3 regions of the Paenarthrobacter aromaticivorans genome follow, and region 3 is predicted to be linked to each of the others. Evidence: predicted binding sites of a transcription regulator. Region 3 holds the regulator's gene; each other region holds the start of a gene.
The links. The regulator LexA, encoded in region 3, represses DNA repair genes until DNA is damaged. The targets are predictions, from matches to a motif close to TCGAACANNTGTTCGA.

Region 1 (4,280 bases), on a different contig from region 3:
TTGAATTCCCGCGGCGCCATCTTCCCGATCAGCTCCCGCTGGCCAGGGGATTCAATCTGGAAGCAGCCCAAAGTGTGGGTACTGCGGATCAACTCATAGGTGGGCTCGTCGTCGAAAGGCACCGCGTTGAGATCAATCCTGCCGTCCGGGGCAATATAGTCCGGACCGGTGCCTCCCGCTTCCACCAGATGGTGGCCAGCCGCCACTACCTCCGCTTTGGACGGGTGCAGGCGGATAACTTCCCGCACCGCAAACGCCATGGCGCTTTGCATCCGCACACCCAGGACATCCAGCTTGAGCATGCCCATGGGATCCATGTCGTGTTTGTCGAACTGGCTCATGGGCAGCCCCAACCCGCTGGGCTGTACCGGGGTTCTGTCCAGGAGCGTGGCATCGCCCAGGATCACCCCGCACGGGTGCATGGAAATGTGCCGGGGAAGGCGGTCCAACCTTTCAGTGAGATCCACCAGTAGGTCCAACTGCTGGTTTTCCTCCATGCCCCCAGGCCCTTCACGGCCGGCCTCTACCCGTCCGGCAAATTCTCGGAGTTCAGGCTTTTCAACCAATGCCTCCCTGAATTTGCGCGCGGAGAACCGCCACAACTGCTTGGCAATTTCGCCGATTTCACCATCGTCCATGCCAAGAGCCATGCCGGCATCGCGGACAGCACCACGGGCCCTGTACCCGTTCTGCATGCTCATCAGCGTCACTCGTTCAGCTCCGAAGCGCTCGAAGATCTTCCGGTAGACGTTGTGCCGTTCGGCGCTTTCGACGTCAATGTCAATATCGGGAAGGGTGGATCGGCGACCCGAGAGGAAGCGTTCAAAAATGAGGTCATGCCGGATGGGATCCACTTGGCTGATGTCGATCAGATAGTTGACCAGGCTGGAGGCCCCGGAGCCTCTGGCAGCTACCCGGACGCCCATCTCGATGATCATCCTGGATACTTCCGCAACAGTGAGGAAGTAGGAGGCAAAGCCGAGTTTGTCGATGATCCCCAGCTCATGCTGCAACCGCGAGCGCATCTGTATTTCCGCATTGCCGTTGATGCCGGGGAATCGCCGGGTGATTCCTGCCTCGCATCGTTGGGTGAGTTCCACCATGGGGTCGCGTTCGATGCCGATGATGGAAGCTTCGGGAACAACGGGCTTTTTCCATCCCATGTCCAGGACGGGATCGATACGGCATTTGTCTGCGAGCGCTTCTGTGTTGGAGAGCAGTTTGTTCAGCCCCGCTGCTCCTTGCCCTGCCGCGCCCATGATTTCCTTGCCGAGTTGGAGCATTTGTTGGGCGTTTTTCAACCACCCCTGCCCAGTTGGTTGCAGCAGGCCGGTTGGTTGCAGCAGGGGGGTCGATGAGAGTTCAGGGAGGGATTTTAGGGTGCGCGCGGAGTCCAGGACGTCTGCGGTGGGGGCGCCGTCCTGGGCGCAGTAGCGGACGGCGTTGCTGAGGATGGCGGGGACGTTGTATTCGAGGGCGAGCTTGAGCATGCGTACGGCGTGGGCTGTGCTGAGGGGTTCTCCAGGAGCGCTGAGGTGGGATACGGCTTCGGCGACGATTGTCCCGGGCGGCATGGCGTCGATCCATTGTTTGAAGAGTGTGCGGGGCCGAAGATATTTCCGTCCTCCCATGGCGCGGCCTACATCGGAGTCCGGTCCTATGAGGACGGTCAACACGGGCTTGAGGGTTTGCGGGTCCAGTGTCCGCGATGCGAGTTCTGCCCTGGTTACGGCGACGGGCACTACTCCCCCGGCTTTGCCGGAGGTGCGGGCATGGGCGTCCGAAATGAGTCGGCAGAGGGCGCGATAGCCGGCGCCGTTGTTGTTGCCGTGGGCGAGTACGACGACGCGGCCCGCTACTTGGGTGCGGTGGTCGCCGTCGTCGTCGAATATTGCCAGGTCCACGCCGATGATGGGGTCGATACCGGCGTCCATGCATGCTTTGAGGTGCTTGATGGTGCCGTACAAGCCATCCCGGTCTGTGCAGGCGAGCGCTGTTGCGCCGTCTGCTGCGGCTGACTGGGCAAGTTCGTCCGGCCAGGAGACGCCGTAGTGGGCGCTGAAGGCTGTGGAGACGTGCAGGTGTGTGAAGCTCAAGGTTCAGGCGGCTTCGTCTGGTTCGACTGCTTGGGCCGGTGCGGCGTCGTGGATACGCAGGAGCCGCCAGCGGCCGCTGGCGAGATGGCGGACGAGGTCAAGGGTGATGGTTGGGCCGGGTTGCTCCTCGTCCTGCGGGCGATGGAGTTGGACCCGCCAGATCTCGTGGTCCACCAAGCCTGCGCCGCTTCCCAGTGGTGCCCGGCTTTCTTCTACCCACCATTGGCGTCGTTCATACCATCTGAGGGGTTCGTTGATGACGACGTAGCGGGTTCCTTTCCACTGGATTTCCTGCGGCTGGCCAACATCCGTGCAGATGACGTCCACGGACTCACTGAAAAGCCCCATATCCACACTCCTTGCCTGTGAGCATCGCCCTGGATCTAAGATCATCGCTAAATCATGATTCGAATGTATGTTCGAATATATCCAGTTTACGCCGCCCCTCCGACAAAACCTACTGGGAAGTTTTGCTCCCTCCGGGCGCCTTGGGCTTTCGATTGACAGCGGACTTCCGCTTGGCAGCAAGGTCGAGCAGCTTGTCGCGCATGGGTTGCGCACCTTCTGCGAGCGCCACGCGCATCATCAAGGATGAACCGATGCGGTATTGCTGGGTCCGAAGAACGCGCTGACGGTTGTAGGCATCGAGGGCCTGGTCCAGGGGCAGGGTGTTGACGAGCTTACCCAAGGCGACGGCGTCTATCAGCGACTCACAGGCGCCTCGCCCGAGGTTGGGAGCCATGGCGTGGGCTGCGTCGCCGATGAGGACCACATTGCCCCGCGAATAACGCCGCAGCGGCGGGGTGGTCCAAATGCGTTGTGCCAATGATGTTTCGGGTGTCGCTACTCGCAGGACATGCTGGATTCCCTGCGAGTGCCCGGCGTAGCGGCGGCGCGTCACTGCAAGGGCTTCGCCGACGTCAATTCCCTCGGGCCCCATCCCGGAGCGGAAGGATGCATACCAGTTGGTTCCGCCGCTTGAAGGGCCTATGCCAAAGAGGTCTCCGCGCCCCCAATACTCGCCTACGGTTTCACTGTCCGGTTCCTCGGCAATGACGCCTCGAACGGCGAGGTAGGGTGTCAGCTTGGCCGCACGCGATTGGCCCCACACGGAGCGCCTCACCATGCTGTGCACCCCATCCGCAGCCACTATCAAGTGGGCGTCGCTTGGGACCGCGTCCAGCTTTTCGATGCGTCGTTGGACTGTTGAGGGTACGGCTGAGTCGAGGAGCCGAAGGAGCGTGTGGCGTGCTGCGCCCACAAGGTTCTGCCCTTCCACACTCAGCCACGGCACTCCTATGGCACTCCGGAGCGCGCCACCCCTGATGACCGGGCTGTTTTCCCGGACGGCGCCAAGGATCCCCAATGAGGCCAGGGCCTCCTGGGCTTCGGGCCACATGGCCAGGGTCGTTCCTACTGCCGGGAGGCCGGCCCGCTGCTCGTACACAGTGACATGAAACTGGCTGGGATCAAGAGTTCCTGCCAAGGCGAGGCCTGCTATGCCACCACCGACGATTTCCACCTTTTTCATGATGCCAATGTACTACTACATTTGTAGTAATGGTGAGGTTAAAGACTAGACTTTCGCCATGCCTGACAGACGAACCGACCTTGCCGACGCGGCCCTCGCCGTGGTGGCCGCTAAAGGCCTCAAGGGACTGACCCACCGGGCCGTTGACGCCGAAGCCGGCGTGGCCGTCGGAACGACCTCCAATTACTTCCGCAACCGTGCCGCTTTGGTGGCTGCCGCCGTCGACCGCGTTGAAGAACGCGACTCGCTCCTGCTCCAGCAGCAGGGTGGATCTGTTCTCCCGACGTCGGTAACCGCCTTGGCGGAACAGCTCGCGGGAGCGCTGCTCCGGCTCGCGAATAATCACGCCGAACTGACCCGGGCACGATTCACCTTTGCCCTGGACCAACCCGAGGTGGTGGCCGCCGGGCACCAGAGGATGCTTTCAACTCTTGAACAGGTGCTCGATTCCATGGGAATTCCTGACCCAAGGGCCCGAGCAGAAGCGGTAGCGGACTACGGCGATGGATTGGCCATGCATCTCCTGACGGCACGCCGCGGCCAGGCGGTGGATCAACCGACAATCGCAGCCAACTTGCGGCGACTCTTGGAGGGATGAAGCAAAGGGGTGGACGCGGGCGGGTCCACAGAGCAGGATTGTGGCATGAGTACCA
Region 2 (4,280 bases), on a different contig from region 3:
CTGCCACGGCTGGGCCAAATTAACGTGGTCAATCACCGCGCTGACGTCGGAGCCAGGGTGTTCCAGGCCCTCGCCAAACTCGTGCGTCCACGCGGCGGTTCCGTCCGGGCTGCCCTGGCACAGGAAGATTTCGGTGGAGTCCGGGGCGGAGATGCCTTGGAACACTTCCTCATCGGCCTGGACCTTGCGTGCCACCACCGGCGCTTTGAGTTGCTGGGCGCGAGCGGAGGCAATCACTGGGGAGTCGACGTCGAACCCCAAAGCGGCGATAGCCGGTTCGGCGTGCTGTGCCGCTTGCTCGTTGATGATCACGCGCGCCTGGCCCATGGTCCAAAGCTGTACGTCCTTGGTGCGATGGCGGCCCTCGAACTCGAAGCCAAGCTGGCCAAGGAGCTTCTCAAGCTGGGCGGTGTCGTCGGCCTTGACCTCGGCGAAGTTGAAGCCGGCGGGTTCGTTCACCTTGGGCAGCGTGGCCAGTTCCATGGGATAACGACGGCGGCTGGCGGCTTTTTGTTCGGATGCCGCGGCCGTGGCGTTGCTTTCGAGCCACTTGGCGCTCTGCTCTTCCAGCCAGATCAGGGAGCGCATGGCGTCCACAGCTGTCCGTTCGACGTCAGACTGGCGGAAGACGTCGTTGAAAACTTCCAGCGAAACCGGACCTGTATAGCCGGCCCGGACCACGTGGCCCATGAACTTGGCGAGCTCAAACTGGCCCTCGCCCGGGAACACCCGGTAGTGGCGGCTCCAGGAGAGGACGTCCATGGAGAGCTTGGGGGCGTCTGCCACCTGGACGAAGAAGATCTTGTCCGCGTTGATCTTCTCGATCGGAGCGGTGTCCCAGTCGCGGGAGAGGATGTGGAAGGAGTCCAGGCAGGTGCCGAGGTTGGGGTGGTCCACTATTTCGACCAAGCGATATGCGTGCTCGTAATCGTTGACGTACTTGCCCCAGGCCAAGGCTTCGTAGGCAACCTTGACGCCGTGGTCCCCGGCAAGTTCAGCAAGCTCGCCCAGTTGGGAGGCGCGAAGTTCGTCGTCGTCGATTGTTGCCGTGGCCACGTTGGAGCAGACCAGGATGGTGTCCATGCCCAGGCGGGACATGAGCTTGAACTTGGCCTCCGCCCGGCGAAGGTTGGCCTTGAGCAGGTCCGGGGTGACGCCGTCGAAATCGCGGAACGGCTGATAGAGGTCCAGACCCAGGCCGAGATCGGCGGCCATTTTCCGTACTTCCTCGGGGCTGAGCGGCGAGGTGACGAGGTCCTGTTCGAAGATTTCGATGCCGTCGAAGCCCGCTATTGCGCAGGCCTGCATTTTCTCTTTCAGGGTGCCGGAGAGGCAGACCGTGGCGATTCCGGTGCGCATCAGTGGGCCGCCTTCGCCAGTGCTGTGGCGGAGAGTTCGGTTGCAGCATCTTCCACGGCGATCAATTCCAGGAAGTGTGCCCGCATGCGGTCACGATCGGCGTCGCGTCCGGTGAAGAGCTGGAAAGCGTCGGCCGCCTGACCGACCGCCATCCTGCCGCCGTCGAGGACGTCGCAACCCTTGTCGCGCGCCTCGCGGACCAGGCGTGTGTCGATAGGTCGGTAGACGATGTCGGCAACCCAGTGGCGCGGTTCCAGGAGGTCGATGTCCAATGGAAGTCCCGGGTGGGCGGCCATACCGATAGGCGTGCAATGCACCAGGCCGTCGGCGAGCGGCATGATCTCCGGCAAATCGGTGGGAGTGCGCGGCGTGATGGTGGCGACCGGGAAAAGTTCGCCGAGTTCCGTCGCTCGTTCGGCTGCACGGGTGGGGTCCATGTCCACGAGGTCCAGCTGCTTTACGCCGGCTTTGAGCAGGGCATAGGCGACCGCGGATCCCGCACCGCCCGCACCAAGCTGGACCACGCGGTTCAGCTTCGCGTCCGGCAACCCGGAGGTGAGGGCCGCCCCGAAGCCGGAGAAGTCCGTGTTGTGGCCTATGAACCGACCATCCTGAATCAAGACCGTATTGACGGCACCCAAGCGACGGGCGTCGTCGGAAATTTCGTCAAGGTGCTCCAGTACCAGCTGCTTGCACGGGTGGGTGATGTTCAGGCCATTGAAACCCATGCGCTGGGCTGCGGTGAGGAGGTCCCCGACGGCGGCGGCCGGCAAAGCCAGGTCCAGCAGGTCAATGGGGCGGTACAGCAAGCGAAGGCCCTGCACGTCGGCTTCGCGTTCGTGCATGGGCGGTGTGAGAGAGGGCATGACGCCTTCGCCTATGAGGCCCACCAGAACGGACTCGGCTCGGTTGCTCATCCTAAAGCTCCTTTGACTTCAGCACCGCGGGCTGATGGCGCTTTTCGGGCGTCGCCGGTCCGGGTGTATTCAGATTACTACAAGTGTTCATATTCCGCACGCTTGTTCTTATAGCGAACATTTCCGGCGTACGCACCCAACTGAGTCGCACTTAAGCGCGTTTTGAGCGGTGAAAACGCGCACTATTGCGACCTAGTTGGGCTAGCGCTGGGGCAGGCGGGCCGCGAGTTCCGCCGCGGCCTCCTGCAAAGTGGGGACGTGGGCGATGAGTTCATCCATGGTGAGACGAAATACCGGAACAGCCGTGGCGACAGACGCAAAGGCGTGGCCCTGGGAATTGAGGACCGGCACTGCGACCGCGCGCATGCCGATCTCGTTTTCTTCATCCATGACCGCGTAGCCCTGTCGGCGCACCTGCTCAATCTCCGCCCGGAATGCAGCCCGATCGGTAATGGAGCGCTCAGTGAGGGCCTCCAAAGGCAACTCTTCGAGCAGCCGTTCACGTTCGGCGTCGTTCTCAAAAGCGACAATCGCCTTACCCACGGACGTAGTGTGCAGCGCGCCCAGATGGCCGGGATCGCTGGTGACGCGGAAGGTCTTGGGGCCGTCCACCTTGTTCACGGTCAGATGATGGTTTCCGTCGCGCACCGAGAGGATGGTTGCTTCCTCGGTCCGCTCCGTAACGCGCTGGAGAACGGGAAGAGCCGTTGCCGCAAAACCGTGGTGGTTGGAAACCCGCTGACCCAGCTGGAAGACCCGCAATCCCAGATGGTATCGACGGCCGTCGGGCTCGTAATCCACGAATCCATCGCGCGTCAGCGAACCGAGCAGCCGGTACGTCGTGCTGAACGGAAGCCCTGCGCTCCTGGCCAGGTCCGCAGCACTCGCGCCCTTGGGCTCATTTCCCAGCAATACCAACAGGCCCAGGGCCTTGCCGACCATGTCGGTCTTTATGTCCTCTTTCACACTCATGCTTAGATGCTCTCACATCGTGAGAGCTATTTCTAGATAGTGAGCACAAGTCTTGACAAGTGACCCCAGTCACGGCCACTATTGCTGTATTGCACAAGTAGCTCCCACCATGTGGTTACTTTGGGATTGATCTGGCCGCACCTCGCTCTGGTCTTCCCGCAGAAGCTAGATCCGCGACATCGTCGTCACAGAAGGAACACCTATGAGCCACACAATGCCGTCAGCGACGCCAGGCACAGTAACCCCAGCAGGAACTCCCAAGAAAGCGGCACTCGCCAGCTTCCTGGGAAGCGCAGTGGAGTACTACGACTTCTTCATCTTCGGCTCCGCCGCCGCCTTGATCTTTCCTCACGTGTTCTTCCCGGACGCGGACACCAACGCAGCCATCATGTCCTTCGCGACCTTTGGCTTCGCCTATGTTGCCCGTCCTGTAGGCGCCATCATCCTGGGGCACTTCGGCGACAGGATCGGCCGGCAGAAGGTCCTCATGTTCACCCTGGTCCTGATGGGCGCCGCCACCTTCGTGATCGGCTGCCTCCCGGACTTCAAGACCATTGGCTGGTGGGCTCCCGTCCTGCTGGTACTCGCCCGCCTCGCCCAGGGTCTCTCGGCTGCCGGCGAGCAGGCCGGTGCCTCCTCGATGACGCTGGAGCACGCTCCGGACAACCGCCGCTCGTTCTTCACCTCGTGGACGTTGACCGGCACCCAGGGTGGCCAGATCCTTGCAGCCTTGGTGTTCATTCCAGTTCTCGCGCTCCCGGACGAGGTCAAGTACGGCATCGGCTGGCGCATCCCGTTCTGGCTCAGTGCAGTAGTGGTCATCGTGGCCTACTTCATCCGACGCACGCTTCACGAGCCGCCGGCATTCGCCGAGGCCAAGAAGAACAACGAGATCGCCAAGCTGCCCGTCGCCGACCTCCTCAAGCTGCACTGGCGCGACGTCCTCCGGGTTGTGTGCTGTGCGTTCATCGCCGCCGTGAGCACGGTCTTTGGAACCCTGGCCATCAAGTACGCCCAGGACGTGGCCCACGT
Region 3 (4,280 bases):
GGTGACCAACCATGCCATGCTGGCCGTGAGTGCCTTCGAAGGGCTTGCTGTCCTGCCCGAGTACGACGTCGTTGTGGTTGACGAAGCGCATGAGCTGCAGGACAGGGTCACGGGGGCCGTTACCGGTCAGCTGTCCGTGGCAATGGTGCATGCCGCGGCTTCGAGCGCGCGCAAGCACACCGCTATTACCGTAGACGCCCTGAACGCGGCAGCCGATCGACTCGACATGGCCATTGCAGGAGTTCCCAATGGTTTGCTGCCCAACGGGCTCAACGACGAACAACTGGACTGCCTGGATCAACTGCGCGATGCCACCCGCGCCGCGTTATCTGACTCGAAGACTGACTCTTCAAACGCCGTCGACGGCGGGAGGCAGCTTGCGCGCTCACGGCTCATGCTCATTCTGGAACTGTGCGAGCGGATGCTCGCGGCCAAGGAGAACCGCGAAGTGGTGTGGTTCTCCAGGAACAGTACCTTCGATCCCCAGCAAGGGTACTCGCACCCGGACGAGACCGCGCCGGCACTGATCAACATCGCCCCGCTAAGCGTTGCCGGCCGGCTGCGGGAAGGCCTTTTCGCAGGGCACACTGTGGTGCTTACTTCGGCCACGTTGGCTATTGGATCTGCCTTTGAGCCCGCAGCAGGTGGCCTGGGGCTCATTGGAGATGGGGCGCCCAGCTGGACCGGGTTGGACGTCGGATCGCCTTTTGATTACCCCAAGCAGGGTGTGCTTTACGTGGCCAAACACCTGCCCAAGCCCGGTAGGGGCACTTCTCCCGAGGCACTGGATGAGCTTGAAGACCTGATCCGTGCATCCGGTGGGGGAGCCCTGTGCCTCTTCTCCTCACGTCGGGCGGCCGAGGAAGCTGCAGACGCGATGCGCCCACGTCTGGATGTGGACATCCTCTGCCAGGGGGAATCCACCATGGCAGCACTGGTGAAGCAATTTGCTGATGAACCGGACACCTGCCTCTTCGGCACGATGTCCCTGTGGCAGGGCGTCGACGTCCCTGGCGGTTCTTGCCGCCTTGTGGTGATTGACCGCATTCCGTTCCCGAGGCCTGATGACCCGCTGATGACCGCACGCTCGCGAGCCGTTGCACAGTCCGGGGGCAACGGGTTCATGGCGGTGTCAGCTACGCACGCGGCAATTCGTCTTGCGCAGGGAGCAGGACGCCTCATTCGTTCCACCGGCGATAAAGGCGTGGTCGCCGTCCTGGACTCACGGCTTTCCACCGAACGGTACGGCGGGTTCCTACGGGCCGCTTTGCCGCCATTTTGGGCTACGACGGACCGCAACGTGGTGCGCGGCGTCCTGGAACGCTTGGGCGCAAAGAAAACGTAGGCGAACGCCCTAGAGGGAGCGCAGGACCGAGACGACCTTGCCCATAATGGTGGCTTGGTCTCCAAGTATCGGTTCGTACTGCGTGTTCTGGGGGAGCAGCCAGGTATGGCCGTCCCGCTGGCGGAAAGTCTTTACCGTGGCTTCGTCATCCAGGAGTGCTGCCACGATGTCGCCGTTGATGGCGTCATTCTGGCGGCGGACAACTACCCAGTCACCGTCACAAATGGCGGCATCGATCATTGAGTCCCCAGCGACCTTCAGCATGAACAGTTCGCCGTGGCCCACCAGTTGCCGGGGCAGGGGCAGGACGTCCTCAATCGTCTGGTCAGCGAGGATGGGCCCACCGGCTGCGATGCGTCCCACCAGGGGCACCATCGCGGTGTCGCTGGCACTGGCCAACTCCGTCACGGCGAGTCCGCCTGCACTGCGGAGGGTAGTAGTTGCTTCCACTCCGGGAATTGTCCCGCCGTCAAGGGTCAAAGGCATAAGTACTTCCATGGCGCGGGGGCGCTTGGGATCTCTGCGCAAGTAGCCGAGCTTCTCCAACTGGGAAAGCTGGTGCGTGACGCTGGAGAGGCTCGCGAGACCAACGGTGTCGCCAATTTCGCGCATGCTGGGCGGATACCCGTTGTCATTGACGGACCGCTGGATGGTTTCCAGGATTTTCTTCTGCCGGACAGTCAGGCTTTTGGGACTCTTTTGAGGCTGTTGGCTCCGCAGGGGAACCCCGCCGCCGGTGGCTTTCGCTGCCATGTTCGCCAATGCCCTTCCGTTCCGCCCGGTCACAGTCTGGAGTGAGCCCGGGGATGTTGGATCTGAAAAATGTCAGACCCTCCTGTTCCACTGAAACAGTGCCTGTTTCTTCACTCAAACCTAGGCCAGGCACAGGCGTTTATCAAACATTCGTTCTAGCGAGTCTCGACACCGTTCGTTGATAAGTGCTAAAAATGTCATAGCAAGGTTCGAATATGTGTTCTATAGAAGTTGAGCAGGGTTCGGATGTTCGAAGAAAGTGTTCGAATATTCGGGCCGGGTCCAACGAACACAAGGAATTGGCAGCCAGCAGCGGGCATCCGATGCAGGCAATCGCTCAGAAGGGCTCAGCTCATGTCCGCAATCTCCACGTTCCATGAATTCCGCAACACTCCGGCTCCTGCGCGTCTCCGGCTGACCCAACGCGGCAGGATCGTGTTCTTCGGGATCCCCATCATGCTGCTCCTTGCCGCGCTGCTGAGCCTCGCCGGCTTCATTAACTCCCCGGCTAAAGCTTCTGATTCCCAAGGTCAGCTTCAGCCGCCGGTGGCCGTTACGGTTACTGTCCAGCCCGGGCAGTCCTTGTGGGGCATCGCCGGTGCGGCCGCGCCGGAGCGGGACCCCCGTGATGTCATCGCAGAAATCATTCAGTTGAACGATCTCCGCGGGGGACGCATCCAGCCCGGCCAGCAGCTGTTCGTTCCCGCCAATTGAGCGGCCGTGGGCCTATGGGTGGGCGTCTCTGGCGTCACAGTTACTCTGCAGTCGCACCGGCACCTTAAACTGTCTTGGTGAGTGACCAGCTTGAGCGACTTGACCGCCTTCCCCTTCGGACCAACCTGCGTGGATTGAGCCCCTATGGCGCGCCGCAGCTTGACGTCCCCATTTTGCTCAACGTCAACGAGAACACCCATGGCGTGCCGGCAGACGTGCAAGAGGCGATTACCCAGGCTGTTGCTGCTGCGGCCACCGGTCTGAACCGGTACCCTGACCGCGAATTCACGGAACTCCGTGAATCCCTTGCCGATTACCTCGGACACGGGCTTTCCGCGGAGAACATCTGGGCAGCCAACGGCTCCAACGAGGTCCTGCAGCAGATTATGCAGGCCTTTGGCGGTCCGGGGCGCAAAGCTCTGGGATTCCCCCCCACGTATTCCATGTACCCGCTGCTTGCCAGTGGCACGGACACCGAGTATGTCCGTGGAGTGCGAGCTGACGACTATGGCCTGGATGCGGCTTCTGCTGCTGCCCAAGTGAAGGAGACTGGCGCAAATATCGTGTTCCTGTGCTCGCCCAACAACCCCACGGGAACGGGACTGGGCCTGGACGTCGTAGAAGCCGTGTACGAAGCCGGCGAGGCCAGCCAGGCGATCGTCATCGTAGATGAGGCCTACCACGAGTTCGCGCACGACAACACGCCAAGCGCGCTGACGCTGCTTCCCGGGCGCGAACGTTTGATCGTCTCGCGAACCATGAGCAAGGCCTTTGCCCTGGCAGGTGCCCGCTTGGGCTACATGGCCGCCGCGCCTGAGGTTACCGATGCCATCAGGCTCGTTCGGCTGCCCTACCACCTCTCAGCCGTCACACAAGCCACGGCCCTGGCCGCCCTCAATCACCGCGAAGCGCTCATGGCCGACGTCGAGGACATCAAGGTGCAACGGGACCGGATTGTGACCGAACTCCTCCGAATGGGGCTCAAGCCGGCGGCCTCGGACTCAAACTACGTGTTCTTCGGTGGGCTTTCGAACCCGCACGCGATCTGGCAGGGCTTGCTGGATGCGGGAGTCCTGATCCGCGACGTCGGCATTCCGGGGCACCTGCGCGTGACAGCGGGAACAGAAAAGGAAACGACGGCCTTCCTTGAAGCCTTGGAAGCCCTTCTGGACAGTCCTGCGTCCCAACCCAACTAAACTTGTCAATAGACCCACCCCATTCTTCGTGTATAAGGACGTCCCAATGAGCGAAACCGGCGCCAAGCCGTCCGCTGACCGCACTGCGCGCATGGAGCGCACCACCAGCGAATCCTCCGTCCTGGTGGAGATCAACCTGGATGGCACCGGTGTCTCGGACATCAGCACCACGGTTCCCTTCTATGACCACATGCTGACGGCGTTGTGCAAGCACTCCCTGATTGACATGACCGTCAAAGCCACGGGTGACACCCACATTGATGCCCACCACA

Region 1: the regulator LexA is predicted to act here: its motif matches at 2,504-2,519, upstream of KSW38_RS14020 (DUF6504 family protein).
Region 2: the regulator LexA is predicted to act here: its motif matches at 2,371-2,386, upstream of KSW38_RS22145 (shikimate dehydrogenase).

The regions. Positions count from the first base shown of each region.
Region 1 is NZ_JAHOPC010000008.1:111,161-115,440, reverse strand. It holds gene KSW38_RS14025 (DNA polymerase III subunit alpha) at 1-2,096, opposite strand, end outside; gene KSW38_RS14020 (DUF6504 family protein) at 2,100-2,444, opposite strand; gene KSW38_RS14015 (FAD-dependent monooxygenase) at 2,554-3,627, opposite strand; gene KSW38_RS14010 (TetR/AcrR family transcriptional regulator) at 3,686-4,225, shown strand; gene KSW38_RS14005 (hypothetical protein) at 4,271-4,280, shown strand, end outside.
Region 2 is NZ_JAHOPC010000022.1:705-4,984, reverse strand. It holds gene KSW38_RS22150 (bifunctional sugar phosphate isomerase/epimerase/4-hydroxyphenylpyruvate dioxygenase family protein) at 1-1,359, opposite strand, end outside; gene KSW38_RS22145 (shikimate dehydrogenase) at 1,359-2,276, opposite strand; gene KSW38_RS22140 (IclR family transcriptional regulator) at 2,478-3,248, opposite strand; gene KSW38_RS22135 (MFS transporter) at 3,451-4,280, shown strand, end outside.
Region 3 is NZ_JAHOPC010000007.1:38,107-42,386, reverse strand. It holds gene KSW38_RS12500 (ATP-dependent DNA helicase) at 1-1,345, shown strand, start outside; gene lexA (transcriptional repressor LexA) at 1,355-2,098, opposite strand; gene KSW38_RS12490 (LysM peptidoglycan-binding domain-containing protein) at 2,453-2,812, shown strand; gene KSW38_RS12485 (histidinol-phosphate transaminase) at 2,890-4,008, shown strand; gene hisB (imidazoleglycerol-phosphate dehydratase HisB) at 4,055-4,280, shown strand, end outside.